One region of the Methylomonas montana genome, then DNA from elsewhere that is predicted to be linked to it. Evidence: riboswitches for the same ligand, from Rfam matches in the RefSeq annotation. Region 1 holds a riboswitch; each other region holds the start of a gene.
The links. Region 1 has a riboswitch for cyclic di-GMP ahead of QZJ86_RS08290 (PEP-CTERM sorting domain-containing protein). Riboswitches for the same ligand answer to the same signal wherever they lie in the genome.
Positions count from the first base shown of each region.

Region 2: another riboswitch for cyclic di-GMP. It lies ahead of QZJ86_RS17580 (hypothetical protein); the one in region 1 lies ahead of QZJ86_RS08290 (PEP-CTERM sorting domain-containing protein).
Region 3: another riboswitch for cyclic di-GMP. It lies ahead of QZJ86_RS04100 (hypothetical protein); the one in region 1 lies ahead of QZJ86_RS08290 (PEP-CTERM sorting domain-containing protein).
Region 4: another riboswitch for cyclic di-GMP. It lies ahead of QZJ86_RS13430 (PEP-CTERM sorting domain-containing protein); the one in region 1 lies ahead of QZJ86_RS08290 (PEP-CTERM sorting domain-containing protein).

Region 1 is NZ_CP129884.1:1,780,208-1,787,678, forward strand. Features, by position in the region: gene QZJ86_RS08275 (molybdopterin-binding protein) at 1-894, shown strand, start outside; gene QZJ86_RS08280 (cytochrome-c peroxidase) at 1,009-2,166, shown strand; gene QZJ86_RS08285 (hypothetical protein) at 2,309-2,728, shown strand; cyclic di-GMP riboswitch class I at 2,877-2,963, shown strand; gene QZJ86_RS08290 (PEP-CTERM sorting domain-containing protein) at 2,986-3,825, shown strand; gene QZJ86_RS08295 (DUF2341 domain-containing protein) at 4,160-5,941, shown strand; gene QZJ86_RS08300 (ExbD/TolR family protein) at 5,945-6,349, shown strand; gene QZJ86_RS08305 (energy transducer TonB family protein) at 6,875-7,471, shown strand, end outside.
Region 2 is NZ_CP129884.1:3,795,266-3,802,736, reverse strand. Features, by position in the region: gene QZJ86_RS17590 (transglutaminase family protein) at 1-258, opposite strand, end outside; gene QZJ86_RS17585 (transglutaminase family protein) at 263-1,060, opposite strand; cyclic di-GMP riboswitch class I at 1,627-1,703, shown strand; gene QZJ86_RS17580 (hypothetical protein) at 1,814-2,602, shown strand; gene QZJ86_RS17575 (hypothetical protein) at 2,803-3,633, shown strand; gene QZJ86_RS17570 (hypothetical protein) at 3,744-4,157, opposite strand; gene ubiH (2-octaprenyl-6-methoxyphenyl hydroxylase) at 4,230-5,444, opposite strand; gene pepP (Xaa-Pro aminopeptidase) at 5,448-6,755, opposite strand; gene QZJ86_RS17555 (UPF0149 family protein) at 6,771-7,301, opposite strand; gene QZJ86_RS17550 (TIGR02449 family protein) at 7,403-7,471, shown strand, end outside.
Region 3 is NZ_CP129884.1:832,997-840,467, forward strand. Features, by position in the region: gene radA (DNA repair protein RadA) at 273-1,640, shown strand; gene QZJ86_RS04090 (sulfotransferase) at 1,684-3,336, shown strand; gene QZJ86_RS04095 (hypothetical protein) at 3,505-4,275, opposite strand; gene QZJ86_RS04100 (hypothetical protein) at 4,380-5,453, opposite strand; cyclic di-GMP riboswitch class I at 5,552-5,635, opposite strand; gene QZJ86_RS04105 (hypothetical protein) at 6,011-6,286, shown strand; gene QZJ86_RS04110 (ATP-binding protein) at 6,514-7,471, shown strand, end outside.
Region 4 is NZ_CP129884.1:2,921,356-2,928,826, reverse strand. Features, by position in the region: gene QZJ86_RS13445 (ExbD/TolR family protein) at 132-542, opposite strand; gene QZJ86_RS13440 (MotA/TolQ/ExbB proton channel family protein) at 542-1,315, opposite strand; gene QZJ86_RS13435 (energy transducer TonB) at 1,335-2,138, opposite strand; gene QZJ86_RS13430 (PEP-CTERM sorting domain-containing protein) at 3,055-3,858, opposite strand; cyclic di-GMP riboswitch class I at 3,882-3,968, opposite strand; gene QZJ86_RS13425 (cupin domain-containing protein) at 4,538-5,020, opposite strand; gene QZJ86_RS13420 (efflux transporter outer membrane subunit) at 5,056-6,540, opposite strand; gene QZJ86_RS13415 (multidrug efflux RND transporter permease subunit) at 6,558-7,471, opposite strand, start outside.

The sequences.
Region 1 (7,471 bases):
GCCAATCCCGGCGCCCAGAAAACCGTTACCTTGAGCAATGGCGATGTTTACACCGGCGTATCGCTGAGCGGTTTTCTCGGTAGTTATTTAAAGACCGATCCTACCGTACCGAAGAACGACATCTTGCGCGATTATGTGGTCGCCACCGGTACGGACGGTTATAAGGCAGTATTTTCGTTGGCGGAAATGAATGCCTCCTTTGGCAATCATAACGACATCCTTGCCTATAAACTCAACGGCGCGGATTTGACCAGCAACGGCTTCGCCCGCATCGTGTCGCCCGATGACGTCAAAGCTGGGCGTTGGGTATCGAATCTGTCCAGTCTGCACGTCGGCCATGTCGACTACACACCCGCCGCCTCCGGCGTGTCGGGACAATTTACCGTCAATGGCGCGGTCGCCAATGCCGCGACTTACGGCCTGACCAGCCTGGCGGCCGCGCTGCCGGCGCAGACCGTCACTGTGAATACGCCACCGCTGACTGGATCGTCGTTTACCGGCGTATCGCTTTGGGATTTAGTAAATCTGTCCGGCATTAATGCTAATCCCGCCGTCAAAAACGACATTCTCGGTAAATACGTAGTTGCTACCGGCAGCGACGGCTATCAGGCGGTGTTTGCGCTGGGCGAACTGAATCCCAATTTCGGCAATATCTCGGTACTGGTGGCCTATGCCGACGGCTTAGGCAATTCGCTAGGTAACAAAGGTTTTGCCGAATTGGTGGTGCCGGGCGATGTCGCCAAGGGCGGCCGTTATGTTTCCAATCTGACCAGTCTGACCGTGGTCAGCGTGGCGTCGGTTCCTTTGCCGGCTAGCGCTATTTTCATGCTCAGCGGTTTGTTTGCGTTCGGTTTCAATAGTTACCGTAATCGTTTACATGGAACAGCCCGATAACATTTAAAGGAGAGCGGCTCCTGAAAATATCCGACGAGGATGTAAAGCCGTTTCGCTGTTCGATCTTGATGGCCTTACCCATCCGTACCAGATTCACTATAACTCAAGAGAAATATGATGCGAGCCATACCCAAAATACTGATGTTTAGCAGCCTTGTTCTGAGCTCGATCGTCCATGCCGATAAACTCAAAGCGGAGACTATCGACAAACTGGGCGAAAAACTGTTTTTCGACCCGGATCTTTCTAAACCCAGCGGCCAGAGTTGCTCCACCTGTCATAGTCCGGCGGCCGGATTCGCCGATCCGAACAAGGCCCTCCCGGTGTCAAGAGGCGTTCTCAAGGACCGCTTAGGTAGCAGAAACGCGATGACCACGGCCTACACGGCTTACACCCCGCCGCTCCATTTCGATCCAACCGTGCGTCCGGCCTTCCCGCAGGGCGGGTATGTGGGTGGCTTGTTCTGGGACGGTCGGTCGCAGACGGGAACGCTGGAAGAACAGGCGAAACAGCCTTTCCTGAACCCGTTGGAGATGCATAACCAGGACAAGTCAGACGTGGTGCGTTCCGTCCGCCGCTCGTCCTACGCCCATCTTTTCCGCAAGGTATTCGGGCCGCAATCCCTAAACGATGTCGATACGGCCTTTCAGCATATCGCCGAAGCTTTGGCGGCTTATGAACGCTCGGACGATATGAATCGGTTCAGCGCCAAATACGACTACTTCCTGGCCGGCCTGGCTACGCTGACGCCCGCGGAAGAAAGGGGCCGGCTTCTGTTCATGGGCAAGGCGCGCTGTTCCAACTGTCATACGCCCAAGGGTGGGCCGGACGGCAGACCGCTGTTTACCAGCTTCGGTTTTCAAAACCTGGGCGTACCGAAAAATCCCGAAAACCCCTACTACGACCTCCCGCCGGAGCTGAATCCAGATGGGGCGGATTTTGTCGATGTCGGTTTGGGCGCGGTGGTTAACGATCCGCTGCAAAGAGGTAAATTCAAGATTCCGACGCTGCGCAACGTAGAGGTCACTGCCCCTTACATGCATAACGGCGTGTTCAAGACGCTGCACGAAGTGGTGATGTTCGACAACACCCGCGACGTCGCCAGTTGGCCGCCCGCCGAGGTGCCGGAAACCGTCCATCGCAACGCTCAGTTGTTGCCAGGCACTTTAGGCCGGCTGGGTCTTAGCGCCCAGGAAGTCGACGACATCGTGACGTTTTTGACGACGCTGACCGACGGCTTCCGCCCGGAAACCAGCCCTGTTCCCCTTCCTTAGAACATTGGAATGGCAATTAAGGAACCGCGCTGAAAGGTGGGTAGGTAGCTTGGACTGGCTGCCTACCCTTTCCGAGGCACTTGGTATGATTTTCCCAGTATTGGTTTTCGTCCTGTTGAGAAAACTTGAAGGAGGTTTATTAGTGAATAACACTTGCACCATCAATCCTGCATTGCGCGCTCGCTTTGCATGCCTTTGCCAATTGATGGCATCGGCACTGTTAAGTCATCCTGCTTCGGCCGAAGATCTTGCCAGACAGGCGGAAGTCGCCCGTCGCGGCGCCGAAGTGACGCCGATTTCCCTGGCCCGGACTCAGCATCAATTTCTAAAGACAGCCGACGGCGGCGTGCAGCGGATCGTTGCCCGCGACGATATGGATCTGGAGCAGGTTTGGTCGATTCGCCGCCATTTGGAGGAACTGGCACAACGTTTCGGGCGTGGCGACTTTTCCGCCCCGGCCTTCATTCATGGCGCCGATATGCCGGGCTTGGCGCAGTTGCGCGCTGCCTACCAGGCCAATTACAGATCGGTTATACAGCCGAGGCGGGAGGCGCCAGCCTAAGCTTCCGAACCAAGCACGCAGCGCTGTTCAATGCGGTGCATGAATGGGATGGCATGGCATGGCATGGATAGGGACTGAGCCGAGGTTTTAGTCATCGCTGGAAGCGCAGGGCATGTTGTACCTATGTTGTGTTAATTCAAAATCAGAAGTGTGTAAAAGCTAAACCGATCGTGAGGTCGGGGCGGAAAACTGCGGGTCTGAGGGTTCGATACATCACGATAGCCGGATTGCCACTTTAATTAATTAAGGAGATTTAAATGAAAGTCGTTAAATATGCACGCTGGGCCTTCGCCCTGTTGTTACCGCTGGCAGCCACCACGGGTAACGCTGTGGCCGATGCGGTGCCATACTCATATAACGCCACTGGCGTCGGCGCGCCAAGCTGGCCTTTGTTCCTGGATGTCAACGAAACGATCAAGATCGAGAGAAAAGGTTCTGGCTCAAGCACTTATTGGCAATTGAAAGGCACCGGTTCCACTGCTTCATTCTGGGGCGATGTGGACAATTATGTTAATTTGGGTAGCGATAGCGTGAAATATCAGGCTAACTTCAACTCGGCCGGCAAATTGATCACATCAATCGGTTCTACGAGCTTGAGCAACTATTTGGAAATCAAGGGCAGCCTGCCTGCCGGCACCTTTGGCAACACCTCATGGTCCGCGCAACCCGAGCAATTGTTGCTGAGCGCCAAACTACTGGATATCAACCCTGACAACAATACTCCCGACTATGTCGGCACCTATGGCGGTTTCGCTGTGGGTTTCAAAACTAAATTCACCGGTGGCTGGGCTGCGAATAACCCTGGTTTGACCGGCGGTTCTACTGGCGAAAACCTCTGGTTGGCGGGTCTGAGCAACGGCTTTTTAGATCTGGTCAACGCATTGGATGGTAATAACGGCAACGGCTCATTTAGCTCCTTGATCGGCTCATCCAAAACCATTAAAAATGTCGTATCCGTCGCTTCCGTTCCCGTCCCTGGCGCGGTTTGGCTGTTCGGTACTGGTCTGTTAGGCCTGCTGGCTGGCCGGCGCAAAGCCGCTGGCTCAAGGCAACCGCTGCGAAACCTTGGAAACGAAGCGCTAGCGAGTGAAGGTTGAGTAGTCCCTGGAAGCCGCAGCGCCGGGCGGTTTTTCGACTAGAAAAACTGCAAGGCATCGCGAAACGGCGTGGAGTCATGCGAGAGCCAAGGCTTTGATCCCCTGGTTGGGTCAAAGCCGAGGTGACGCGGACGGCCAGGGCCGCCGCAGGCAATCACCGTGACAGTGTAGGCGCGATTATTCACTCAGGGATGATGAATAATCTTTACCGCCGGAAGCCGTCACTCGCCGATGAATGGTTCGACGCGCAACTACACGACCATGGAGCCGATGCGATGAATATGAATTGCCCCATGCATAGCCAACATCAACCGAACTAATTCCGCTAACACTCATGACGCACAATGCACTGAAGTGGGCCTTGAGCCTGTTTTTGTTACCTTCTCTATGCCTGGCTTGGTGGAACGACGACTGGTCGTCGCGCCGGCAACTGGCGGTGGACGCAGCGGCGACCGGCGCCGACATTCAGGAGACGCTGAGCGATGTGCCGATACTGGTGCGGCTACATGCCGGCAACTTCGGCTACTTCGTCGAACTGGCCGAGAACGGCCGCGATTTTCGATTTTTAAAAGACGACAAAACCCCGCTGGTGTACGACGTCGAGCAAGTCGACCTGTTGAGCGAGATCGGTCTGATCTGGGTGAAACTGCCGCAAGTGCGCGGCGGCGTGAGCAGCGACGACTTCTGGCTGTACTACGGCAACGCCAATGCACCGGATGGTTCCGACCCGAAAAACCTCTACGACGTGGCGCAAGGTTTGGTCTACCACTTCAAGGACGGCGAAGCGCTGCCGCAGGACGCCACCGCCTACGCCAGCCACGCCGCCGACTCCAAAGCCACGATTCAGCCGGCCGGTTGGATAGGTGCTGCGGCTCAATTCACCGGCACCGGACCATTGTCGATTAATCCCGCGCCGCAGTTGGTCATGGCGCCCGCCAAAGGCTGGACTTTTTCTACCTGGCTGAAGCTTGATCAGCCGCAGAACGCCGCCAGCCTGCTGGAAGCCCGCGAAGGCGCGAATGGTCTGGAATTGAGCATTCAAGGCACGGTGTTGAGCGCTAAGTGGTTAGCTGGCGCGAGCACCGCCTCGGTCAACCTGACCCTGGGCCGCTGGCAACATATTGCTGTGACCGCCAAGAGCGACAAACTAGAACTGTATGTCGATGGCGTATTGGCCGGCAATGCCGCCATTACGTTAGCCGCCGTTAACCCGACGATCAGCATCGGCCGCAACCTGGTGGGCCTACTCGACGAAGTGCAAATCGCCGCCACCGCCCGCAGTGCCGATTGGGTCAAGTTTGGCTTTCGCAGCCAAAGCCCGGACTTTTCGGTGTTGAGCTACGGCCAGGACGAAGCCGTTAGCAGCGGCGATGCCGGCCACTTCATGGTCATCGTCCAAAACGTCACCGTCGACGGCTGGGTGGTGATAGGTCTGACCCTGATCATGCTGATCGTTGCCGTGATCGTCATGGTCACCAAAACATTGGTCATTACTCGTGTCACGAAAGATAACAGAGCCTTCCTGGAAAAATATCGCCGGCTGGACTCGAACAAACTCGGCGAACTGGATCAGGACGAAACCAGCGACGAACAGGAATTGGCCGACTCGGACTTGTTGACCGCGCTGGTCGGCAAACACGACCATTTCCAAAGCTCGACCTTGTATCACCTGTACCACACGGCGATCCACGAGCTGAACAAGCTGCAAGGCGGTGCCGATCAGGTGGTGACCCGAGAAGCCTGGGATTACCTGCGCGTCAAGCTGGATAGCCAGATCGTCAGCGAAAGCCAACGCCTGAACAGCAACATGGTGTTACTGACCATCGCCATCGCCGGAGGGCCTTTCCTGGGGCTGCTCGGCACGGTGGTCGGGGTGATGATTACCTTTGCGGCGATCGCCGCCAGCGGCGACGTCAATATTAACGCCATCGCTCCCGGTATCGCCGCCGCGTTGCTGGCTACCGTCGCCGGTCTGGCCGTGGCGATCCCAGCCTTGTTTGCCTACAACTACCTGTTGACTCGGATTAAGGACATCACCGCCAGTATGCGGATGTTCGCCGACGAGTTTTTGGCCGTGTTGTCGATGCGCGCCGCCCGACAACAGCGCAGAGCCTAAGTCATGAAAGTCGAGGAAGAAGGCAAAATCTACGACGACATCAACATCACACCGATGCTGGACGTGGCCTATGTGCTGTTGCTGATTTTTATCATCATGACCACCGCCACCGTACAGGGCATCACCGTCAGTCTGCCCAAGGCCAGCAGCACGCCGTCCTTGTCCAAACCCAAAACCAAGGCCATCTCGATTACCCCGGACGGCAGCATCTATCTGGATACCTACCCGGTGTCGCTCCAGGAACTGGAAACCCGCCTGGCCCAATACAAAGCCGCCACCCCGGACTTACCGGTGGTGGTGAAAGCCGATGCCAGCGTGCAGTACCAGAAAGTCATCGAAGTGTTGGACGTGGTGACTCGGTTGCAGATTAGTCAGTTGGGGTTGGTGACGCAGAAGTTGGTGAAGTGAGGATGTTTTTGATTGCTACAGGTGTTGGAAGAAGTGTCGCTGACGCGAGGATGATTTTGAAGTCGGGTCTCGGCCCGACAGCCGAAATACTTTCGCTACGAAAACCATCCATGGTTTTCGCCCTTCGGGCCAGCCTTTGGCTGTTCAAATTCGTTCCTGACGAATTTGTGCGTGGCCAAAAGAAAGTATTCAAAGAAAAGGCCACCCGACATTCCGCCTTAATCCTGCGCGTCTCGCTTTTGGCGAGGGTTTTCGGAAGGGCCATCCCTGGCCCTCCGAAAACGCGCGGCATCCTTGCCGCGCCCCTGGCGGGCTGATCTTGCCAAAAGCTGCGATGCTCGGGGCGGAATAACGGGAAGCACCCTGTCCCGACACTTGAAAATATTGGGGATTTAGATGCGTACGGTGGGCACGATGAGTGCCCATGCGGCAGGCAGCCGAAGTGAAACAACAGCAGATATTGGGCTAGGACTGAATTGAGACCACGGGCGTTTGGGTCCCGTGACCACGAATGAACATAACGAGATGAAAAACAAATATGCCTGGCTGCGCCGATTGCCCTTGTTATTGGGGATTGGCTTGGGCCTCTTGATAGCGCTGGGAGTGTGGTGGTTGACGGAAAAGTTCGAGAAACCGCCGCAAACCAAGAAAGTGGCGCAACGGATCACGATGATCCAGCCGCCGCCGCTGCCGCCACCACCGCCCGAGCAAAAGCCGCCGCCGGAAGAAGTGAAAGAGGAAAAGATCGAAGAACCGGAGCCCGAGCCCGAACCGGAACCCGCGCCGGAGCAGGACCAGGCGCCGCCCGCGGAAGAGCTTGGGCTGGATGCCGACGGCGCAGCCGGCAGCGACGGCTTTGGTCTGGCGGCGCGCAAGGGCGGTCGATCGATATTAGGCGGCGGTGGCGGCAACGCCATTCTCTGGTACGGCGGCCAAATTCAGCGCCAGGTGGAGAACGGTTTGCAAAGTCTGCTGGCCGACAGCGCCGCGGGCAAGGCCGGTTACAGCGTCATTGTCGATGTCTGGATAGGCGCCGACGGCCGTGTCGACCGCAGCGAATTATCGTCCGGCAGCGGTAAGGCCGATGTCGATCAGGCCTTGCGCGCCGCGCTGCTAAGGCTA
Region 2 (7,471 bases), 2.0 Mb from region 1:
CTCTTCGTAGTGCTGAATGATCACATCGCTGGTAATGCTCAATTTGTCGGCCGGCTCTAAAAAGTCGACCAGCGCCAGCGAATTATCGAATATGTCCCGATACCACTTGATGCTATAAACCGGGCTGATCTCAAGCCGCGACGATTCTATTCGCACATCGTGGCCCTCGCGCGGGCGCAACAGCAGGCGATGCTGATTCAGTATCACCGGACCGGTAAACCAATATTCGGTCAGATGTCGTATCCGTAAACGCTGCATGGCTTTAATTCGGCAGGTTCTCTAACAGCTGGACGCCGGCTTGCATCTGCGTCGGATACAACGCCGGGCCGAACTGGGTGAAGATCGCCACGTCGGCGGCATCGTGTCCGTAAGCGACGATCACCCGTCCGCCGCGCGGCTCGGCTTGGGTGGGATCGAATGTATACCAGCGTCCGCCGACATAGGCTTCAAACCAGGCATGAAAATCCATCGGCTGTAGGCCGTACAAATAGCCCACCACCATGCGGGCCGGAATGCAGAGCGCCCGGCACAGTGCGATACCCAGATGCGCCAATTCGCGGCAAACGCCTTCGCCGGCCAGATTGACTTCCACTGCCGACATCTGAAAGTGCGGGGAATCGGGATTGAAGCGGATATAGTCGCGTATCCATTGGTTCAGTCTGGCGACCTGATCGTAGCCTGGCCTCTCCTCGGCGACGATTTCCCTAGCCAGATCGATGAAGCGGTCGGATTCGCAATAGCGGGTCGGCAGCAGATAAGTCAGTACCGTTTCCGGCAAATTCTGTACCTCGGTAAACGGCGCGCCGGGACAGGTGTCGATATGTTCGGTGGTGTGAATATCGGCGCTGGTATGCACGGAAAACTCGCCGGGCGGCGCGATCAACCGTTGACAGAGGTTGCCGTAGTAGTCGGTATATTCGAAAACCGGCACCGTCGGCTTCAAGGTGTAAGACTCGCGGGCCACCCATTGATTGGCGCCGTTACGCGGCCGCAACATCAGGATAAACGGGGTATCGACGCTGACGTCGAAGTTGATTTCGCAGCTAGTTTGCAGCCACATGTTGGTTATCCTTTTTTGATTACCGAGAAATGTCAGCCATATTTTAGCAGCTGTCGGCAGGCGGTAATTTTACTCTGGAATGACGGTTACGGATGGCTCTCCGTCAACGGCGATTACCTGTCGGCGTTGACGCGCCGACGCAATCATTATACGGGCCTATCGAGCTTCGTGGTTTCCTGGAAATGGAATAAATCCGCAATGCTTGGATATAACAGGCACCTATCCCTGACCATTGTCTTGGAAAACTATGTTATCTGGCATTTCGATAATCAGGGATTTAACTCGCTTTGTCACAAAATTCACGTTTTCCGACCGTGCTGAGCCATGCCGACCAGTCAAAAGCCAAGGATGAACGACATTGGTCTGCTTATTGCTTTGGTTTGCTAGATCACTTGCTGCGGCATGGCCGCAATCGGAATAAGGCCGGTCATGCCAAGTACTAGCAAGTATTTGAACGACTACTCCCTTCAATCCGGAGTAATCCACAAAATTCAACAGCGTTATTTTAAATGCTTGGCATGATCAGGATGCCTTCGCTCAAGGAGAGGAGCGGCGTCGTAGGGATGACGACATTTAGCCACATCCGCCGTGAGACGGAGTCGGAAAGCCACGGGTCTTGGAACGAGACAGCCGGGTTACCTTCAAGTGACAGGCCTGAGAGTACTGTTTGCCGGAATTGCGAAAACCACTGCAGCGGTCGGCCAAGGCCTTGAAGATTAACTGCAACCGTAAATCGCTTTTTAAGGATAAATAATGAAACAGAGAAAAAACCATCGCTCGAAATTGGCTAATGCCGGGGTATTGGCATTTGTGGTATTCAGCGGATTATTGGCACCCGCGTCGGCCAGTGCGGCCTTGGTTAGCGGCAATGCCCGCATCAGTATCGACAATAGCGCTTTTAGCGCGGCGGCCGGCTGGATTGTGGATCGTTATTTCGACGCCAGCTATAACACCACCGCCATCAATGCAAATACGGCCGGCGGTAGCGGTTCGACCTCGAATATGCAGTTTTCAGTTAACAGTGTCGATACCACGGTTTTTTACGGAAATCCGCCCAATCGTTATCTGGAAGCCACCACGACGGATACCGGTAATACCGCAGCGGGTCAGATTGGCTTGAGTGGCGCTTTAAGGCTGGCTGTGCCGGGTAATCCGGGGGCAGGGGTTTTGATGCCTTATGACTTTACCTTGGAAAAAATCGGCAGCATCTGGAATTTGGTTTCGCATGACTTGTTCTTTAAAGGGACGACTTTTCTACAGTTAAGCAATGCCAGCGAATCGGTCAACGCTAACGGCGAACTGACATTGAGCGGCGACTTGATCTTAGGCGGCGGCGTGGGACCTACTACTTATCCGAACGCATTTGGCCTGACCTGGAGTTCGTTCCTGGGGGTAAGCGGCGCCGGACAGACCGCTGTTGTCGGTAGCCTGAGCCTGACGCCGGCTGCGGTACCGCTACCGAGCGCAGTGTGGTTGTTCGGCAGCTCGCTGTTGGGCTTGATTGGCTACAAACGCCGTCAGTTGCATTGCGTGAGCGCTTAGATCATTGTCCTGCCAGATGCAGCCGTATGCGCTGCATCTGGCTTCCCCACCTGTTTGCAATGTCGTCGTGGGGCATTCCGTCAGGAGCGAACCACGGTATTTGTTCGACGGCTATTCAAGCCGGCCAACGAAGATGCAATACCGGGCTGATCGCCGCTCAAATCCATAGACCCTGGACGTAAATCCAGCGAGAGAAAATAATGAAAAAGTATCACTACCCTGTTATTCGCGGCATGCTGGTTGGCGTGGCCGTATATGGTGCATTCGCTTTCGGCAATGCGGAAGCGGCCACGGTAAGCGGTGGCGCCATGACGCTAAATCTGGATCGGGACGCGCTGATTGCCGGGGTGATTAAAGATAATTACCCCGACGCGCCGACCGAGACATTTTCTATCTGTTGCCGGCCTTCTCTTTACCTGGAAGAGTATTTCGATGCCTCGGCGGCATCGAAAACGTCTAGCCAGCTTCGAGATGAAAATACACCGGATCTTTACGACAGCGTGTCGGATGAAATTTCCGCCCTTGGTCGGCAATTTCAGGTCAACGCCTCGTCCCTGCCGGTCAATCCGTTAGGTAGGCAAAACAAAGCCACCACCTTTTCATTCGATCCCGCCAATTTAAGCGGCACGGCGACCGGGCAGATCGGATTGGGCGGCGTGATGCGTTTTCGGGTCGATGTCGACCCGCCGAATAACCGCGTACTGTTTGGCGATCTGGATCTGGAGTATATCCCGGCGTTGGCAAATGCTGTCACCGGGCAATCCGGTTGGATTTTGATGAACAACATCGGCTTTCGGATCGGCGGGTTTGATTTGTTCGATGTCAGCACCCAATTGAGCGGCAACACATTGAGTTTGAGCGGGATTCTGGGTCTGGGCAATGGCTTCGATCATCTCGGCGGCATCCGCGATACCCGAGTCGGCACCTTTAGCTTTCAAACCACTGTCGTCCCGTTACCGGCTGCCTTTTGGTTGTTTGCGAGCGGGATAGCGGGGCTGGGGTTCTCGACTTATCGTAAACGTTGGTCCTGAGCCGTACGGCGAATGGAAAAACTATGGAAGCGCTGAACAAATAGTCATCTTTTTGTAGTGCTAATACTCGTCATGTCCCAGATTGCATCGGGACATGACGTCAATTTTAATTAGCCATCGATAACGTCGTCGTCGGCGCTTTCTAACGCTACCGGTTTGGCCTTGAACACTTCGGCAACCAGCTCCAACTGGGCGCTGAAATGCGGCAACGACGGAATCTTCCAGCCTTTACCGATGACGCGGGCCAGCAGGTTGTTCAGCCAGGGTTTGTTCGAGCTGGCATGATGGATGATGAAGCGGTAACCCTCGCCGTCATTGAACACGGCAAAATCTTCCAGGCTCAATTCAATCGGTACTTCCTCGCCATAAAGCAAGGTCTGCGCATAGATTTTTCGGGCATCAATGTCGAAATTGAAAGCCTGCAATTCGGCAACCCCTTTGAGTATCTTGTTGGCTACCCAAATGATCAGTGCGTTGGGTGTCAACTTGATAACGATTTTGACCAAACTGGATTTAAAACTCATGGCTCCCCCTGTTTTTATTGTTTTATGGTCAGTTGTAGGCCGGAATCAGCATAAGTGTTTTCGGCAAGTTTGCTACTCCCGGTCGCCCAGCTTAGGTAAGCGCTCGGCCAATCCCATTGCATGTCGGGTCAGCAATTGTTTGGCAAACGGTAGGTGGTCCAGCAGGGTCAGGCCGGCGTTACGCACGGCTGCCAACGGCAGATTGCCGTTGGAGAACAGCTTTACCACGCTGTTGGTAAAACCTATGGTTTTGCCATGATCTTGTTGGCGTTGCCGGCTGTAGTTTTTCAGCAGGCGGGCATCGCCCAAATCGCCGTTTTGCTGTTGTTGGTCGATCAACATTTCTGCCAGCAAAGCCACATCGCGAATGCCTAAGTTAAAGCCTTGGCCAGCGACTGGATGCAATTGATGCACGGCGTTGCCGATGATCACGGTGCGGCCGGAAACCATGCTTTCGGCACGGATCAGGCTTAACGGAAAAGCCCGGCGCGGCGCGGCGAGTTTCAGTTCGCCCAAACGGTAACCGAAACAGTTCTGCAGCTCGGCGAGAAACTCGCGGTCGTTGACGTTAATCAGTGTCTCGGCTTGCTCGTGGCTGCGGGTCCAGACCACCGCCGATTGTTTGCCGGCCACCGGCAGCAAGGCCAGCGGGCCGAATTCGGTGAAGCGTTCGAAGGCAGTGTTGCGGTGCGGCAGCGCCGATTGCACCGTGGTGACCAGTGCGGTCTGTCCGTATTCGGTAACTTGTTGCGGAATTTCCAGCAGCTTGCGTACCGTGGAGTTGCCACCGTCGGCGCCGACCAGCAGTTGCGCGCTGACATTTAACGAGCTGCCGTCGTGCTGTTTCAGACTGACATTGACCGCGTCACGGCCGGACATCAAGCCGGCGACTCTGGTTTGGTACAGGCAAACCGTGTCGGTTTTTTCGACCAGATCGGCCATGTGCTGTTCGATGTCGCGGGCGACGATCACGTAACCCAGCGCTTCGACGCCTTGATCTTCCGCCGCCAGCCGGGTCTTGCCGAAGTGGCCGCGGTCCGAGACGTGAATATGTTTGATGGCGGTGGCTTTGTCGGCGACGCCGCGCCAGGCGCCCAATGCATTCAGCAGTTCCACGGTGCCGGCCGCCAAGGCCAGTGCGCGGTCGCCGGCCGGCGAATGGCGCAGTTGTTCACGGCTATTGGCTTCGACCAACGCAATCTTCAAGCCGCTATTTTTCAGCGCCAGGGCCAGACAGTTACCGGCCAGGCCGGCGCCGACGATGATCAGGTCGAAATCGGTTTGCATTGCTTAGCCCGCCATCAGCGCTTCGATGTCGGCAACTGCTTTGGGGACGCCGTGAGTGAGAATCTCATGGCCGTCTTTAGTCACCAACACATCGTCTTCGATACGAATACCGATGCCGCGCCATTGCTTGTCCACCGTTTCGCAGTCGGCCGGCACGTACAGGCCTGGTTCCACGGTTAAGACCATGCCCGGTTCCAGCAGGCGCCATTCGTCCTTGATCTTGTAATCGCCGACGTCGTGCACGTCCATGCCCAGCCAGTGGCCGATGCGGTGCATGTAAAACTGTTTGTATTTTTCGTCCTTGATCAGTTTTTTGGGTTTGCCTTTTAACAGACCCAGTTCGATCAGGCCCCTAGTGAGCGTTTCCACCGAAGCGTCGTGAGCCTTGTTCCAAGGGTTACCGGGTTTGATCTCGGCCAGCGCGGCGGCTTGGGCATCCAACACCAATTGATAGAGCTTTTTTTGCGGTTCGCTAAATTTGCCGGATACCGGAAAGGTGCGGGTAATGTCGGCGGCGTAATGGTCGCACTCGACGCCGGCGTCGATCAGAAGTAGATCGCCTTTGTTGAGTTTGTCCTTGTTGTCGACGTAATGCAGCACGCAGGCGTTTTTACCGCCGGCGACGATGGATGGATAAGCCACCGCGCGCAGGCCGTCTTGAATGAATTCGTGGATCAGCTCGGCTTCGATTTGATATTCGTACACACCGGGTTTGCAGGCTTGCATGGCGCGGATATGAGCCTTGGCGGACACTGCGCCGGCGCGGCGCATCAATTTCAGTTCTTCCGGGCTTTTGAATAAGCGCATTTCGTGGAGGATGTGTTCCAGCGACACCAGTTCGCCGGGCGCGCTGACGCCGCTGCGCGATTGCTTGCGAATGTGATTGATCCATTCCAGCAGTTTGTGGTCCAGATCGCTGTCCTTGCCCATCGGGTAGAACACCTTGCCCTTGTTTTCCAGCATGCCGGGCAGGATGTCGTCCAGATCGTCGATCGGAAAAGAGTCGTCGGCTTCGTAATGCTTGGTGGCACCTTCCAGGCCGGCGTGAGCGCCTTCCCACAAGGCTTTTTTCTCGTCGAATTCGCGGCAGAACAGGATGTATTCGCCTTGTTCGCGGCCGGGGATGAATACGGCCATCGATTCGGCTTCGTTAAAGCCGGTCAGATAGTAAAAATCGCTATCCTGGCGGAATGGATAATGGACGTCGCGGTTGCGGGTGCGTTGTGAAGCGCTGGCGATAATGGCGATATTGCCCTTGCCGATTTGCTTCATCAGGCTGGCTCGGCGTTTTTTGAATTCGCTTTGTTTCATGGTCGATTTTTGGCGTTAGTGGCTTTGCGACGATTGGCTGAGTTCGGCAAACTGATCGCGGACGGTAAAAACCGCGGCACGCACGTATTCGCGAATTTCGATCAGCGCGCTTTCATCGTCTTCGCCGGCGACGTCGGTGTCGATTTTGGTCAGTTCTATGATATCGCGCATCACTTCGGCGGTATCCCCCGGCCAGTCGGCACCGGTTTGCGCGTAACCGACGCCGAACAGAAAACCCTGGCACCAGCTACGCAGAGCTTCCACTTGCTCTTCCAAGGGTTCGTCGTCCTCGGGCATCAGTAAGTCGAAGGCAAATTCGTCGTTCTGATTTTCCAGTAATTGCCGGGTTTTTTCGAACACACCATGCAATAAGGCTTTGTCCTCGTCGATTAACTGCTGTTCGTCTGCGAATAACTCGCGCAGCCAGTTTTCGGCATCGGCCCGGATTTCGACACACAGTATGCCGGTGGCAATGCCATGCGCTTCCGCCGCACCGATGTCGGTATCCTGTTGCTCCAAAATGGCATTAACCGAGCGATAGGTCATTTGATCTGTGTTCCTATTAAAGCTGTTTAATAACATGGCTTATGCTAACATTCTTCGCCATCCACGATGATTATAACGTCATATCGGCCCATACTCCTGCTATGTCTGAAACAGAAAAAGACCCGTCAACCGAACTCGAAGCGTTGGAAGCTAAACTGGATGTGCTGATC
Region 3 (7,471 bases), 950 kb from region 1:
CAGAGCACTGTAATGGTTTGATCCTGCCAACCTCGGCAGACGGCGCGATCACATTGACTGCGCGGGCGTGGGCGGTTCGGGGCAAGGTCTCGGTTTAGCAGATGCCCAACCAGCGCTCCTGCGTTCGCCCCGCAAGCAGCGCGCTGCATAACTATCCCGAAAGTCGGCTTGACTCTATATCCTCCGGCAGATGCGGTGTTTTGGCTTTCGATCAAGTATCATCGAGCAATTACCTCAATTTGATGCGTTTAGACGTAGGGATAAAAATTTAGATGGCTAAAAAACCTAAATCCGCCTACGTCTGCACCGAGTGCGGCGCGGACTATCCAGGTTGGTCCGGGCAATGTAATCAATGCGGTGCCTGGAATACTATCAAGGAAGTCAAACTAGGCAGCGGCAAGGCGGCGCGCGACAACTCCGGTTATGCCGGCAGCCGCAGCGAAGTGCATTTGTTGTCGGAAGTGAATCTGGCCCAAGCCGAGCGGATTTCCACCGGCCTGGCCGAATTCGACCGGGTGTTGGGCGGCGGCATCGTTACCGGCAGCGTGGTGTTGATCGGCGGCGCGCCGGGAGCCGGCAAGAGCACCATTCTGCTACAAGCCATCGCCCACATTGCTCAGCAGCTGCCGGTGTTGTATGTGTCCGGCGAGGAATCGCTACAACAAATCGCCGAACGCGCTCATCGGCTGGGGCTGAAAACCGCCGGCATCAAGATGTTGGCCGAGACCTCGGTGCAACAAATTTGTCAGGTACTGGACGAAGAACAGCCCAAGGTGGTGATCATCGATTCGATCCAGGTGATGTATACCGCCGATTCCGACTCGGCGCCGGGCTCGGTGTCGCAGGTGCGGGAAACCGCCAGTTATTTGACCCAATACGCCAAGCGTAGCGGTGTGTCGATTTTCATGGTCGGCCATGTCACCAAAGACCAATCGCTGGCCGGGCCGATGACCTTAAGTCATATCGTCGATGCCCAGGTAGTGTTGTCATCGACCGACGATTCGCGTTTCAGAGTGCTGCGCGCCGACAAAAACCGCTTCGGCAGCGTCGGCGAACTGGGTTTTTTTGCGATGGAAAGTAGCGGTTTGAAGGAAGTGAAAAATCCCTCGGCAATGTTTTTATCACGCGCCGAAAAGCCGTCGCCGGGCAGCGTGGTGACGGTGTTGTGGGAAGGCACCCGGCCTTTGCTGGTGGAGATTCAAGCCTTGGTGACCGAAAGCCAGTACGGCAATCCACGCAGGCTGGCGGTGGGTCTGGATCAAAATCGGCTGGCGATGCTGTTGGCGGTGTTGTCGCGCCACGGCGGCATTTTTACCGGTAACGACGAAATCTACGCCAACGTGGTCGGTGGCATCAAGGTCAGCGAAACCAGCAGCGACCTGGCGATCATGATCGGCGTGGTGTCCAGCTTGCGCGACCGCATCATTCCTTACGACACGGTGTTTTTTGGCGAAGTAGGCTTGAACGGCGAGATTCGCCCGGTCGCCAACGGCCATGCCCGCCTTAACGAAGCGGCCAAGCACGGTTTCAAGCGCGCGGTCATCCCGAAAAGCAACAAGCCCAAGGACGCTGTAAAGAATTTACAGATCCACGCGGTCAGCAATATTCAAGAAGCGCTGGCGGTGCTGGCGGATTTATAACTGTCGCTAACCATTTAGGCGATAAACTTCGTCAGGGAACGATATGAAAAATGCAGTCGCCGCCAACAGCAAGCCTGGCCGAAACGATCCGTGTCCATGCGGCAGCGGCAAAAAGTATAAAGCTTGTTGCCTTAAACAAGCCGAAGCGACCACCAGACCGGGTCAACCAAGCGTGGACGATGCGTTAAAACAAGCCTGGCAGGCGGTGACGCGGCGCGATATGGCCGGCACGCTGCACGGGTTTCGGCAGGTCTTGGCTATCCAGCCAAACCACGCGGAAGCGCTGGCCGGTTTGGGGCAAGCGCTGTGCTGGCATCAACAGCGCCGCGAAGGGCTGGCTTATCTGCAACAGGCCGCGCGCCAACTGGAAATCGACGCCCAGCAAAGCCGCAATATTCGTTTTATTTTGGAGCTAGCCGAGCAGTTGCATTATTGGGGCGATTTGGATACCGCGCTGAAACTGACCGAGCTGGCGGTCACATTGGAACCCAGTGATCCTGCGGCGTTGAATAACCGGGCGCTTTATCTGACGCGAGTCAATCGATTCGAAGACGCCTTGCCTTTTGCCAGCAAGGTCTGCGAACTACGTCCCGACGATCCGGCTTGCAATAACATGCTGGCGGTGCTGGAAGCACAATTAAATCGCTTGCCGGAAGCCGAGCAGCGCTTTCGTAAAGTGATAGCCGCCAATCGGAATAATCAGCAGACCGCTCGCGCCTGGCAGGAGCTGGTCGGAGTGCTGGATAAGCTGGAAGAATACCAGGCATCGTTCGATGCTTGCCAACAAGCAAAGGCCTTATATCGGCAATTGCCGGAATTGCGCGCGCTCGATGCCGACCATATTTTTCGCACGATCAAGCGTAATAAGCAGGGTTTTGACCCGGCTTTGCTGCAGCGCTGGACGGCGAGTGACTTCGCCGACAGCTTGCCGGCGCCTACTTTTTTGTTGGGGTTTCTGCGTTCCGGCACCACGCTGACCGAGCAAGTGCTGGCGGCGCATCCGGCGGTGTTCACCTCCGATGAAAACGATCTGATTCACGGTTTGATTCAAGAGCTGCAACGGCTTAGCGGTTGTGTAGACGATATTCCCGCCGCATTGCGTGGGCTTGGTTTGGATGATGTCCGGAAGTTGCGCGCTTACTATTGGCGGCGGGTTGGCGAAGAATACGGCGAGGCAGCGTTGAAAAAACGCTTCATCGACAAAGTGGCGCTTAACAGCATCGATATAGGCCTGATCAGCTGCGTATTTCCCGAGGCCAGGATTATCTTCGCGTTGCGCGACCCGCGCGACGTTTGTTTGAGTTGTTTCCAGCAGGCATTCAAACCGTCGAATGTGACGATCAATTTAATCAGTTGGGAAGGCGTGGCTAAGCAATACGCGGCGGTGATGGATTGGTGGTTGCATATCAAGCCATCGATACAACCGCGCTATTTGGAATTGCGCTACGAGGATACTGTCAACGATTTCGAAAACAGTTTGCGCCGGGTTTTTGCTCTGCTGGATTTGGAGTGGGTGGCCGAAGTGAGTGCTTTTCACGAGAAAGCCAAGGGCCGTTACATCGCCACGCCGAGCTTTGCCGCAGTTGCGCAGCCGCTTTATTCGCGGTCGGTGGCGCGTTGGCGACATTATGAAAAGTTTTACGAGCCTATTTTGCCGATGTTGGCACCGTATATCGAGGCGTTTGGCTACCGCTAAATAAAGGCTGCGCCAAAGGCTGGGAGAGGACTGCTGTTGGTCAAATCGACTCGAAGCCCGCCGATCGGTGATCAATTAGAATGGAGCTTCCATGCTCCCGGCCATCCTTGACCGAAAACCGACCTGACTTTACGAATGAAAGCGGCTGTCGGTTGAATCAAATTGGCTTTAAGTGCCAACAGCCGGCTTTCGTCGTCCGAAACCGATCAAGCCCGCCATTGCGCTGCCGAATAGCCAAACTGCGCCGGGCACCGGTACCGGCGACGCGGCGGCCGAGATCGTGGCGGTGTAAGCCAGATTGGCGCCGCCTACCGTGCCGTCGTAACCGCCCAGGATTAGCGTGTAATTGCCGGCGGTCAGGAAACGGGTCAGCGTCGCGGTGGCAGTGGTGCCTTGAACGGCGGCGACGGCCCAAGCAGTCGGATCATGCGGTATCAACGACGAACCCAGCACCGAGCCCATCGGATTGAGCGCACCATTATTTAAATATGAATCGTGGCGGCTACTGCCGTCGTTGGTATCCCAGCCATCCCATAAACCGAAGGCAGGGCGCAAATTGGAGTTGTCCGAGGATACAGTGATGGTGACAGTAGCGTCATGGTGCAGCTCGAATAAACCATAATCGGCGGTATGGCCCCAGTTGGTCGCGCCGTCTTTGTAAGCTTTGGCGCCCATGCCTATCGTAAAGCCGGCGCCTTCACTGTTGGCGGTTTGCGAGTTGGCCACTCCGCCGTCGTTATGGATCATCGCTACCCAGGTCGCAGGCAGGTTGCCGGTGTAGCCTGGATCGTCAACTGACCATGGGCCGGTTTGCGAGCCATCCGCAGGTGCGCCAGAGGTGTTATAGGTAACGTGCGCATTTGCTACATCAGTGACTAGCAGCATTGCGGCGACGGCGCCAGCCAGCGCCAATTTTTTATACGGTGCGGGTTCAATCATTTTGGCCTCTCGATCGAATAAATAAATTCAAACGTAAGTTTGCGGCTGAGCCGCGAGTTGTAACGGGATTACCGGCAAAACTGGCGGTAATCCCGTTTCGTCGATTAAGCGGCTAGTTGCGGTTTGCGACGACCGAAACCGATCAAACCGGCAATCGCACTGCCAAACAACCAGACTGCACCTGGAACAGGGACAGGGGCGGCTGTTATGGTGCTGTAAGAATGAGTATCTACCGTATATGCCAGAGCCGAATTGCTTGCTCCGCCGTGCGCGCCGACGACTAGGGTGTAGAAACCTGCGTCACCATCGTTTAGGCTGCCAGCAACTGCGTCGGTTTTTTGCCACTCGGCAAAGTCCATTGAAAGTGTGTAGGTCAGAATATCGCCAACTGAAACTTGCGAAGCGCTCCATAACAAAGCAGAGCCGTCAACGCCGCCTGTTCCTAAACTGGAACCTTGTACGCCCGCCGCGTTCGGATCGAAAGCCGCTGTGCGGTTAGAAAAGATGGACGTATCCGATCCGCGGTATAGCGCGACATCCAATAATGCATTGGCATCGTTCAAAGAATCGTAGTTAGCGTCTCTTTTGACCGTGATGTCTATGTTGTACGTGCCGCCCCACACGCCTGTCGCGGTAGTTACATTTTGCGCATTGTCGTTGGAGCCGGCACTAGCGTGAATCAGTGCGTAATCGAGACCGCCTGTGGTGCTGCCTGTCTGCCATGAATCACCGCCCACAGCGACGTAGGGATGGTCATTTGCGCCGCCGTCGGGGAGGAGGGGGCCCCAAGTGGTTGAAGCGTTTTGAACGGCATAAGCTCTCCATAAGCTGTTAGTTTCGGTAGCAGAGGTTCCGGTTTTATAGTTGCGATTGGTTTGGCCTGTTGCAGTTGAGTCGTGATGGCCGAAATAAAAATTGTAAGGGAGGGTTCCTGTGTAGTCGGTTGGCAAGCCGCCGGTGCCTGGAATGTTAGCATTGGCGTCGCCAGCGACCCGTCCGCCAATACCGACAGGCCCGTAGCCGCCAGTATTGGAGACGCCATCGGTGTTATTGACGCTATCGCCGATAGTGATACCAGCACCGGTCAGGTTATAGGTTTGATGAGCGAATGCTTGGCCGGAGATGCCAGCTAGTCCAGTTGTCAAGAGAGCTGCTATAGCCGTTTTACGAAAGATCATGATCATCCTCTTTTTATTAGAATTAAAGGTAACAGCGAAACTGACAAAACTTGACCAACAGCATTGAGCCAAACTTTGCCCTTACCCACGAGCTACCGTGGGGCAATCCGGCCTTCTTTAAATCGTTTTTAAGAACCGTGATTTTCCGGCCCCGCCTCACGACGGGTGTGGCCACTCGTGCTTCGCGCGATGGACTGATTAGCGGACGTTAGACATGCCAGGAAAAATGGTCAATTAACTGTTGCCGATAAGCAACGCGCGAAGTAAGTTCCAAGTCTTAAGCCAGTAATGAGCCAATTCGGAAAAGTTTTAATGATTTCAAATTAATGTGGTGGATTTTCAGTGAAATGCCTGATGTGGGCAAATGCCTGAATTGAGGGAAATAACCTTGCGAGCTTTTTTATATAACATAGATTAATTACTGCCGGATTGGTTCGGTCCGGCCTAGCATTTAGTGCTTGCTGATTCGATGAAGAATTGCTTTCTTTTATCGCAATTTATTGTTAGTTTGTTGCGCCGCAAGGCTTGGCTGACTTTAAATTTTAACGGAGTGATTTATGCAGAGAACCGATAAAACCCCGCTGTGGGTATTCCTGGCGCTGTCCAGTATCGAAACCCGTAAGGGGGCGTTGCTGTTGATCTGGAGTAGCCTCGTCTTTACCTTTTATTGCGTGCCTTGGGGGCTTTATTTTGACGGTAATGGCTGGATCGCCAGATTATTCTTGATCGATGACTGGGAGTGGTTTGCGATGATGGTGCCGATGACTCTTTGGTATTGGCTCAGCATGAGATGGGTGGATAAAAACGGCAGCTGGCGCTTAGCGAATGCGTGATACGCCGCATAGTCTGGAGGCGCCAGACATCATTCGAGCCGGATGTTATTTTGGTTAACTAGCCAATTAATTATGGGGCTCTGGTTTTTAGCCTGAATAACCGTGCTTGTTTACCGACATAAAAATAGCGGAAGGGAGTCTAACTATTTTGGTAAATGCCGGCAGCTTTCGGGAAGGGCGATAACATAGTCGCTACTTTCTATTCTTTAAACATTACTGCCATGTCCATGCTTTCACATATACTCCCCAAAGCCGAAATCTCGATTAGGGAAAATCTGAGATGGCTTTATATCCTTAGAAATCTAATGCTGTTCGCCGTGACGGTGGCAGTGTTTATTGCCGTCAATGGTTTGGGCATCAATTTACCGCAAAACCAGTTGTGGCTGGCGATTTTTGCGATTTCGATACTCAATCTTTACACCTGGTTGCGCCTGGGAACCCCGGAAGAAGTCACCGAGCACGAGATTTTTTCGCAAATCTGCATGGACGTGCTGGCGTTGGCGTATTTGCTATATCTGACCGGCGGGGCGTCAAATCCCATCATTTGGGTGTTTCTGTTACCCTTGATCGTTACCGCGATCATGCTGCCGCAAGCTTATGCTTGGAATATGGTGATCATCACCTCATGCGTGTATACCGTGTTGATTGCTTATAACGTGCCGTTGCCGGCCGTCGAACCGCATTTGGCGCACCCGGCGATGACCGAGATGACGCCGGAAATGAGGTTGCAAATGCATTTGATGAACGACAGGCGTTATTTCAATCTGCATGTATTTGGCATGTGGTTTGGCTTTGTGTTCAGTGCTGGCTTGGTGGCGTTTTTCGTGGTTGAGTTGTCCAAAACCTTGAAAGAGCGGGAGCGCAATCTTGCCGACGCGCGGGAAAGCGCTTTGCGCGACGAGCGGGTGGTTTCCTTGGGGACTTTGGCGGCCAGTGCCGCGCACGATATGGGTACGCCGCTAGGTACTATCGCGATCTTGATTCATGAGATGGTCGAGGATTTACCAGAACACCGTTATCCCGAATTGCATCAAAAATTGGGGATCGTTCAGCAGCAAATCGACCGTTGCAAGCAAGCTTTATCGGTAATGTCTGCCTCCGCAGGCGAAATGAGAGCCGAGTCCGGCAAAGTGATGCTGGTTGGGGAATATATCGACGAAATGCTCGGTCAATGGCGCACTCATA
Region 4 (7,471 bases), 1.1 Mb from region 1:
TTGTAAACGCAAACAAACCCTGGACGCAGCGAGTGCATCTTAGGTTTTGGCGTTGTTCGAATTTTGCTAGTGCTGCGGCGCTTAGCGCCGCAGTGGTTAAGCCGGTTTAGGGCGTTGTTCGCTTACCAGGTCTATTGCGGTACCGTCAGAACCGACAGCTTGGTGACGCCAGCCCTTTCGATGGATGACATCACCTTGGCGACGATGCCGTATTGCACCGCGTCATCGGCGTTCAGATTCAGCGCAAACGCCGGGTCGGCGGCCAAGCGGTTTTTCAACTCGGTTTCGATGACATCGGCAGCGTATTCTTGTTTGTCGAGGTAAATCTTGCCCTGGGCATCGACGCTCAAATAAGCCGCGGCTTTGTCGTCGGGCGGTGCGGTTTCGGCGGTTTTCGGCAAATTCACGTGCACGGCCTGGGTCAACAAGGGCGCGGTAACGATGAATACCACCAGCAATACCAGCATCACATCCACCAGCGGCGTGACGTTGATTTCGCCCATTACGTCGTCGCCGCCATCTTCCTTAGTATTGAATGCCATTATGCGTGCGCCTCTTTCGCCAGTAATTCGTCATGGGTGTCTTTGAACGATGGTTTTTTTCCGCCGCTGACGTCGGTCAAACGCGCCGATGCCGCTGAACCGGATTTGCTGTTCGGACGTTCGATGATGAACGAGCTTTTCAATGCCAAATGTACGAAGTCGATGGCAAAATCGTCCAGAAACGCCCAAACCACTTTATTGCGGCGGATGAAAAAGTTGTAGCCCACTACTGCCGGCACCGCCACCGCAATACCCACCGCCGTGGCGATCAACGCCTCGCCGATGGGGCCGGCGACGACTTCCAAACTGGCCGAGCCGGTTTTACTGATATTGGTCAAAGCGCCCATGATGCCCCACACGGTGCCGAACAGGCCGACGAACGGCGAGATGCTGCCGATGGTGGCCAGTACCGCCAGGCCGCTTTCCAGCGAGCCGCGTTCTTTTTGCATTTGCTGGCGTAAGCGTCTATCCAATAATTCCTGCCTGTCCCAGGTGTGTTCCAGGTCGTGAGTGGAAGCACCGCCGTCGGTTTCCACCAGTGTCGAGAATCCGATGCCGGCGACTCTGGCGGCCGGGCCGTTCTGGTTTTCCAGGTGTGCGGCGGCCTGGATGTTGGGGGCACTCCAAAATTCTTTGTTATATCGACGGTTGTGATATGAAATTCGGATGTGTTGGACGCCTTTGATCAAAATCAAGGCCCAAGTGACCACCGAGGCGGTGATTAATGTATTCAGGGTGCCATCGACGATGACGTTGGTTGCTATATCAGACATGTATGATCCTCAAAAGTGATTACAATTTAAAAGTGAATGGAACCGTGGTGTAGCGGGCAATCGGCGTATCGCCGCGTTTGGCCGGCACGAAAGACCACTTTAAAACGGCTTTGACGGCGGCATCGTCCAGGACTTTTTGGCCACTGGATTTGCTGACGGTAACGCTATCGGTGGTGCCGTCCGGCAGCACGTGGACTTTCATGATGACTTTACCTTCCCAGCCGCGCTCCTGCGCCATCTCCGGATATTCCGGCAATGGGTTGTGCAGGTAAGCCGCGTCGGCTAGCGGTTCGGTGATTTTTTCTTCGACCACGGGAGCCGGCGGCGCCGGAGGTGCAGGTGGCGCGTTATCGACCACCGGGCCGGCGACTGGCGCGGGGGCTTCTTGCTCAACAACCTTGGGCACCGGCTTAATTTTCGGCGGCTTCAAAGGCACTACTTTAGGCTTAGGCGGCTGGGGCTTGACTTGCGGTGGCGGCGGTACCGGTTTCGGTTGCGGCCGAGTCAGCGTGATTTGGACTTTGGTTTCCGGCTTGACCGGTTCGGCGATTTCCTGCTCGAACGCCGCGCCGCTGAAACGATCGACCACGGTGTTATGGATAAATACCGATAACAGGCCTATCAATAAAAAGTCGACCAATTTGTGATCGCGCGTTTCGCTGACGTATTTAAAATCCCCCAGCGCGACGGCTATTCGCGAATGGGCGATACCCTCCGCCAGTGGGCTGAGCGACGGTTTCAGCGAAACGACGTCGGTCGGTTCCCAATCCGCGGCAGTGTCCGCCGCTGCAAATTTATTCAATGTGGCTAAAGGACTGCTCATTGCGATGTTCCCCATACTTAAATAAAAACGCCGTACTCCTTGCTATTGCGCGCCGAATCGGCGGGCATTTCATGCAGTGGATCGGCTGTGATTAATGCTGCTGATTTCTAATAAAGCATGAGGCGTGCCAGATTTTTAAGTAAGCCAGGCGGGATGGTCGGAAATATTGAAGACGATTTATAAGGTTTTATTTTTAAATGGTTTTTAATGGAATAAATCTTACCCCGTAATACGGTTAGGGTCGGGGGGTCAGTGATTTCAGCAGGCGTTCAGCGCAGTGCTGCTTGTTCAGCACCAATTTCAATAGACTTCTGTTTAAGGGGTGTTTGCTGGGCAACAGCACAAAGCTTGATAACGGTCGCTGGGAGCAGGACTCTAACGTCAGTTTAGTATCCCGACTTTGGGCATTTGCGCCGAATGTTGACCGCCGGTTCATGGCTCGAAATGGCTGGAGGGAACTTATAAAAACTCCTTCTCCCGGGCCGAGAAGTAGATTTCACTATGAAACAGGACACACCCCGCTCGTCCGAACCGGCGATCCGCAGGAGTTTCAACGCCATTTCCTGGAGAAGTCGTTGGCGATGAGGGCGCAGGCCTATCAAGTGGAAGTCAAGGCCAAACCGCCAAGGTAGCGGCCAGCATCCATCGGCATTTCGATTTTCCCCGATCATAGCAACGACGGCGACAAACTGATCGGCTATGCCGATGGCACGATTTACAAGATCAAGAAGTCGGGTAAGAACGCCTATGCGTTTCACGTAGAAGCAGGCTAGTCACGGAGCCTGCGAATTAGCGTTTGATGGGGGATTGTTTATCCCATCCTATGGCCCTATTTTGGCTGTTAGTGCAATGGATGGCCGTGTAACTGAAGCCACGCTGACTTAAAGCCAACGTGGCGTGGGCTAGGTCATGTATTTTATACGGCAAGTCTTGAGCCAACGGCTTTGCGCCGGCCAGCCAGCAGGCCTAACAGACCAGTACCGAACAGCCAAACCGCGCCAGGGACGGGAACGGAAGCGACGGATACGACATTTTTAATGGTTTTTGACGAACCGATCAAGGAGCTAAATGAGCCGTTGCCGTTATTACCATCCAATGCGTTGACCAGATCTAAAAAGCCGTTGCTCAGACCCGCCAACCAGAGGTTTTCGCCAGTAGAACCGCCGGTCAAACCAGGGTTATTCGCAGCCCAGCCACCGGTGAATTTGGTTTTGAAACCCACAGCGAAACCGCCATAGGTGCCGACATAGTCGGGTGTATTGTTGTCAGGGTTGATATCCAGTAGTTTGGCGCTCAGCAACAATTGCTCGGGCTGGTTGGACCATGAGGTGTTGCCAAAGGTGCCGGCAGGCAGGCTGCCCTTGATTTCCAAATAGTTGCTCAAGCTCGTAGAGCCGATTGATGTGATCAATTTGCCGGCCGAGTTGAAGTTAGCCTGGTATTTCACGCTATCGCGACCCAAATTAACATAATTGTCCACATCGCCCCAGAATGAAGCAGTGGAACCGGTGCCTTTCAATTGCCAATAAGTGCTTGATCCAGAACCTTTTCTCTCGATCTTGATCGTTTCGTTGACATCCAGGAACAAAGGCCAGCTTGGCGCGCCGACGCCAGTGGCGTTATATGAGTATGGCACGGTATCGGCTACTGCGTTACCCGTGGTGGCTGCCAGCGGCAACAACAGGGCGAAAGCCCAACGTGCATATTTAACGACTTTCATTTAAATCTCCTTAAATTAATTAAGGTGGCAACCCGGCTATCGTGATGTATCGAACCCTCAGACCCGCAGTTTTCCGCCCCGACCTCACGATCGGTTTAGCTTTTACACACTTCTGATTTTGAATTAACACAATATTGGTACAACATGCCCTGCGCTTCCAGCGATGACTTAAAACCTCGGCTCAGTCCCTATCCATGCCATCCCTGTTCCCTAGCTATTCCCAGCTGATAGCCAAACGACTGGTCTCAGCGTTAAAGCCTGCGGCATCTTATTCAGGTGAGTAGGTCTTTTCGGTGACGGGTGCATGAACTTTGCAAGAAATGTAATACGTACGTATTACTGATGACGATCAGGTTAAAAATGCTGTTAAACCGGCAGTAGAATCATTTAAAGGAAGAGGTTCCTGCGCCGGAAAGACAAACCTTGCGAAATGGCGTGATGAGATCTGAATATAAGGGGCAAGCTTGATGTCATTAGCTTATCGGACCCAAAAACCGGGTGTTGCGGCGCGAGGTTCCGGCCTTGCGTTTGGCCGCCGGATGAACCATTCGGGTATCGGCAGACCCAGGGGATATGTCCTAGATACGATTAACGTAGCGTAATCGTAAGAATGAGGTGAAATGCATTGCATTGCATAACCATGCCTCCGAATATGCTACGTTAAAAGGCGAAGATTAGTTTACGTGTACGGTGTGTCGTCTTTATGAACAAACTTCCACTTCCCCTCCACGAGTATGGCTTTGAGATCGTCATCGGGGTAACTTCCTTCGTCTCCCGGCGTCCGGTCGCCGATTTCGAGGTAGATGACTGCCTCCGACGTTTCGTTAATCAGATGGTGTCCGTTGCCGTTGCCAGCCTTGAAGCCGGCGCACATTCCCGGCGAGAGCTGGCTGCGACCTTCGTCAGTATGTAAGGTTGGATACCCTTGCAGGATATAGATAAATTCGTCTTGCTTGGTGTGAGCGTGACGAAGGGCAGAAACGGCATTGGGAGCCAAACGTGTCAAGTTGACGCCAAAGTTTGTAAGACCAAACAGATCGCCAAGCCGGCGCTTCTCCCGACCCAGCATAAGCGACGCGAACGGTTCGGGATAGCTTGATGGCTTGCTTCTTGCCGGTGCCTCAGTCGCAATGATGGCGATCGGATTGGATTTTTCTGACATAAGAGCCTCGCGAGAAGGGGCAGGGTTTACAAGGATTACTCTGCTAGCGGCAAAATCAAATAATCCGTCCATTTCCGTTCGCCGCCGGCTTCATCTTCGCTAGGCAGCAAGGTTTCGTTCCAGCCGCCGCCCAAGGCTTTTACCAATAGCACCGATGCGCTAAGTTGCTGGCCTTGCAGTTGCACGGCGGTTTGGCGGTTGGACAACGCGGCGGCTTGGGCCGTCATTACGTTGATGTAACTGACGGTGCCGGCCTGATATTGATTGTTGGTTAACGCCAGCGCCTGGTTAGCAGCGGCGACGGCTTTATCCTGCACCTGTTTTTCTTCGTCCAGGATACGCAGCGCGGCCAGATTGTCTTCCACTTCCTGAAAGCCGGTCAGCACGGTTTGACGATAAGCGGCGACCGTGGCGTCGTAAGCGTCGACAGCCTGTTTGTACTGAGCGTTCTTGGCGCCGCCGTCGAATAATGTCAGCGCCAGGCCGGCCGGTCCCAAGGACCAATAGCGGCGCGCCATCGTGAACAGCGTGTCGGCGGTAGGCGACTGAAAGCCGTTGGTCGAGGCCAGATTCAAGGTCGGGTAATAAGCCGCCTTGGCGACGCCGATCTGGGCGTTGGCGGCGGCGATTTTGCGTTCGGCGGCGGCGATGTCGGGACGGCGTTCCAACAGTTCAGAAGGCAGGCTGACCGGAATCCCCGGCGCTTGCACATCTAAAGAGGTTGGTGCCAACGATAATTCGGCCGGCGATTTGCCGATCAGCACCGCAATCGCGTGTTCCAGCTTGGCGCGCTGCACGCCCAGATCGATGGACTGCGCGCGCACCGTTTCCTGCTGGGTTTCGGCTTGCACCACATCGGCCTTGGCGACCACGCCCACCGCGTAGCGGTTCTTGGTGATTTCCAGGGTTTTGCTGTAAGCGGCCACCGTTTCGTCCAGTAAGGTCTTTTGCGCGTCCAGCACCTTTAGTTGAAAGTAATTGTCGGCCAAGGTCGTCTGACTGGACAATATCAGGCCGTGCAGCGTCGCGGCGCTGGCCTGGGCGTTGTCGGTATTGGCTTCCAGTTGGCGGCGGACGCTACCCCATAAATCCGGTTCCCAGGCTACATTGACCGCCTGGCCGAACAAGTTCCGCACCCCGCCTACCGCGACGTTCTGACCGGTGGCGGCTCTGAAGCGGTTGAAGGTGCCGGTCAGCGTGGCAACCGGCAGCAAGGACGATTGCGCGGATTGCACCAAATGCTGGGCTTGCCGGTATTGAGCCTCGGCCTGGATGATGGATTGATTGGCGCCGGCGACCTGTTCTTCCAGTGCGTTCAATCTGGGATCGTTGAATATTTCCCACCATTTGCCCGGCAATCCCTTGTCTCTGGGTTGAGCCTGCTTCCAGCCCTCGAGTTCCTTGAACTCGGCGGGCACTGAGCTGGCTTGCGGACGAGCATAATCCGGGCCGACCATGCAACCGGTCAATTGGGCGGCGAATAAGGCATAAATCGGAGCGTGCTTAAGACGAAAACTCATGTAAATCTCGGTGAAACTCAGGCAGGTTTGCGCGCTCGGGAAGCGGCGCGGTTAAAAAAACGGCCATGACACCACAGCCGGAAACGATCCAGGTAAAGATACACCACCGGGGTAGTATACAGCGTCAGCATCTGGCTAAAGATCAGGCCGCCGACGATGGAAATCCCCAGCGGTTGACGCAATTCCGCGCCATAGCCCGTACCCAGCGCCAGCGGTAGTGCGCCGAACAACGCGGCCAATGTGGTCATCATGATGGGCCGGAAGCGTAGCAGACAAGCCTGAAAAATCGCCTCGCGCGAATCCAGGCCTTGCTCGCGCTCGGCCTGCAAGGCAAAGTCTATCATCATGATCGCGTTTTTCTTGACGATGCCGATCAGCAAAATCACGCCGATCAAGGCAATGATGCTGAACTCGGTGCCGCAAGCCATCAGCGCCAGCAGCGCACCGACTCCGGCGGAGGGCAGGGTGGAGAGGATGGTCAAGGGATGCACGAAACTTTCGTAAAGCACGCCCAGCACGATGTAAATACTCAACAGCGCGGCCAAAATCAGCCAGGGTTGATTACGCATCTGATCCTGAAAGGCTTTAGCCGAGCCTTGGAAGCTGCCTTGCACCGCCACCGGCACGCCGATCTCGCGCATGGTTTCTTCGATTAAACGCGTAGCGTCCGATAACGAGACGCCGGGATTCAGATTGAAGGAAATGGTGTTGGCGGCGAACTGGCCTTGATGATTGATGGTCAGCGGAGTATTGGTGGGCGCAAAACTGGCCAGCGCCGACAACGGTATCTGCCGAGCCGGGGCTTCCTCGCCGCTGGGCAAACGCTGGCTGGGTACGCTGATATAAACCTGTTTTAAGGCTTCCGGACTTTGCCAATATTCAGGCGCCAGTTCCATCACTACCCGGTATTGGTTGAGCGGATTGTAGATCA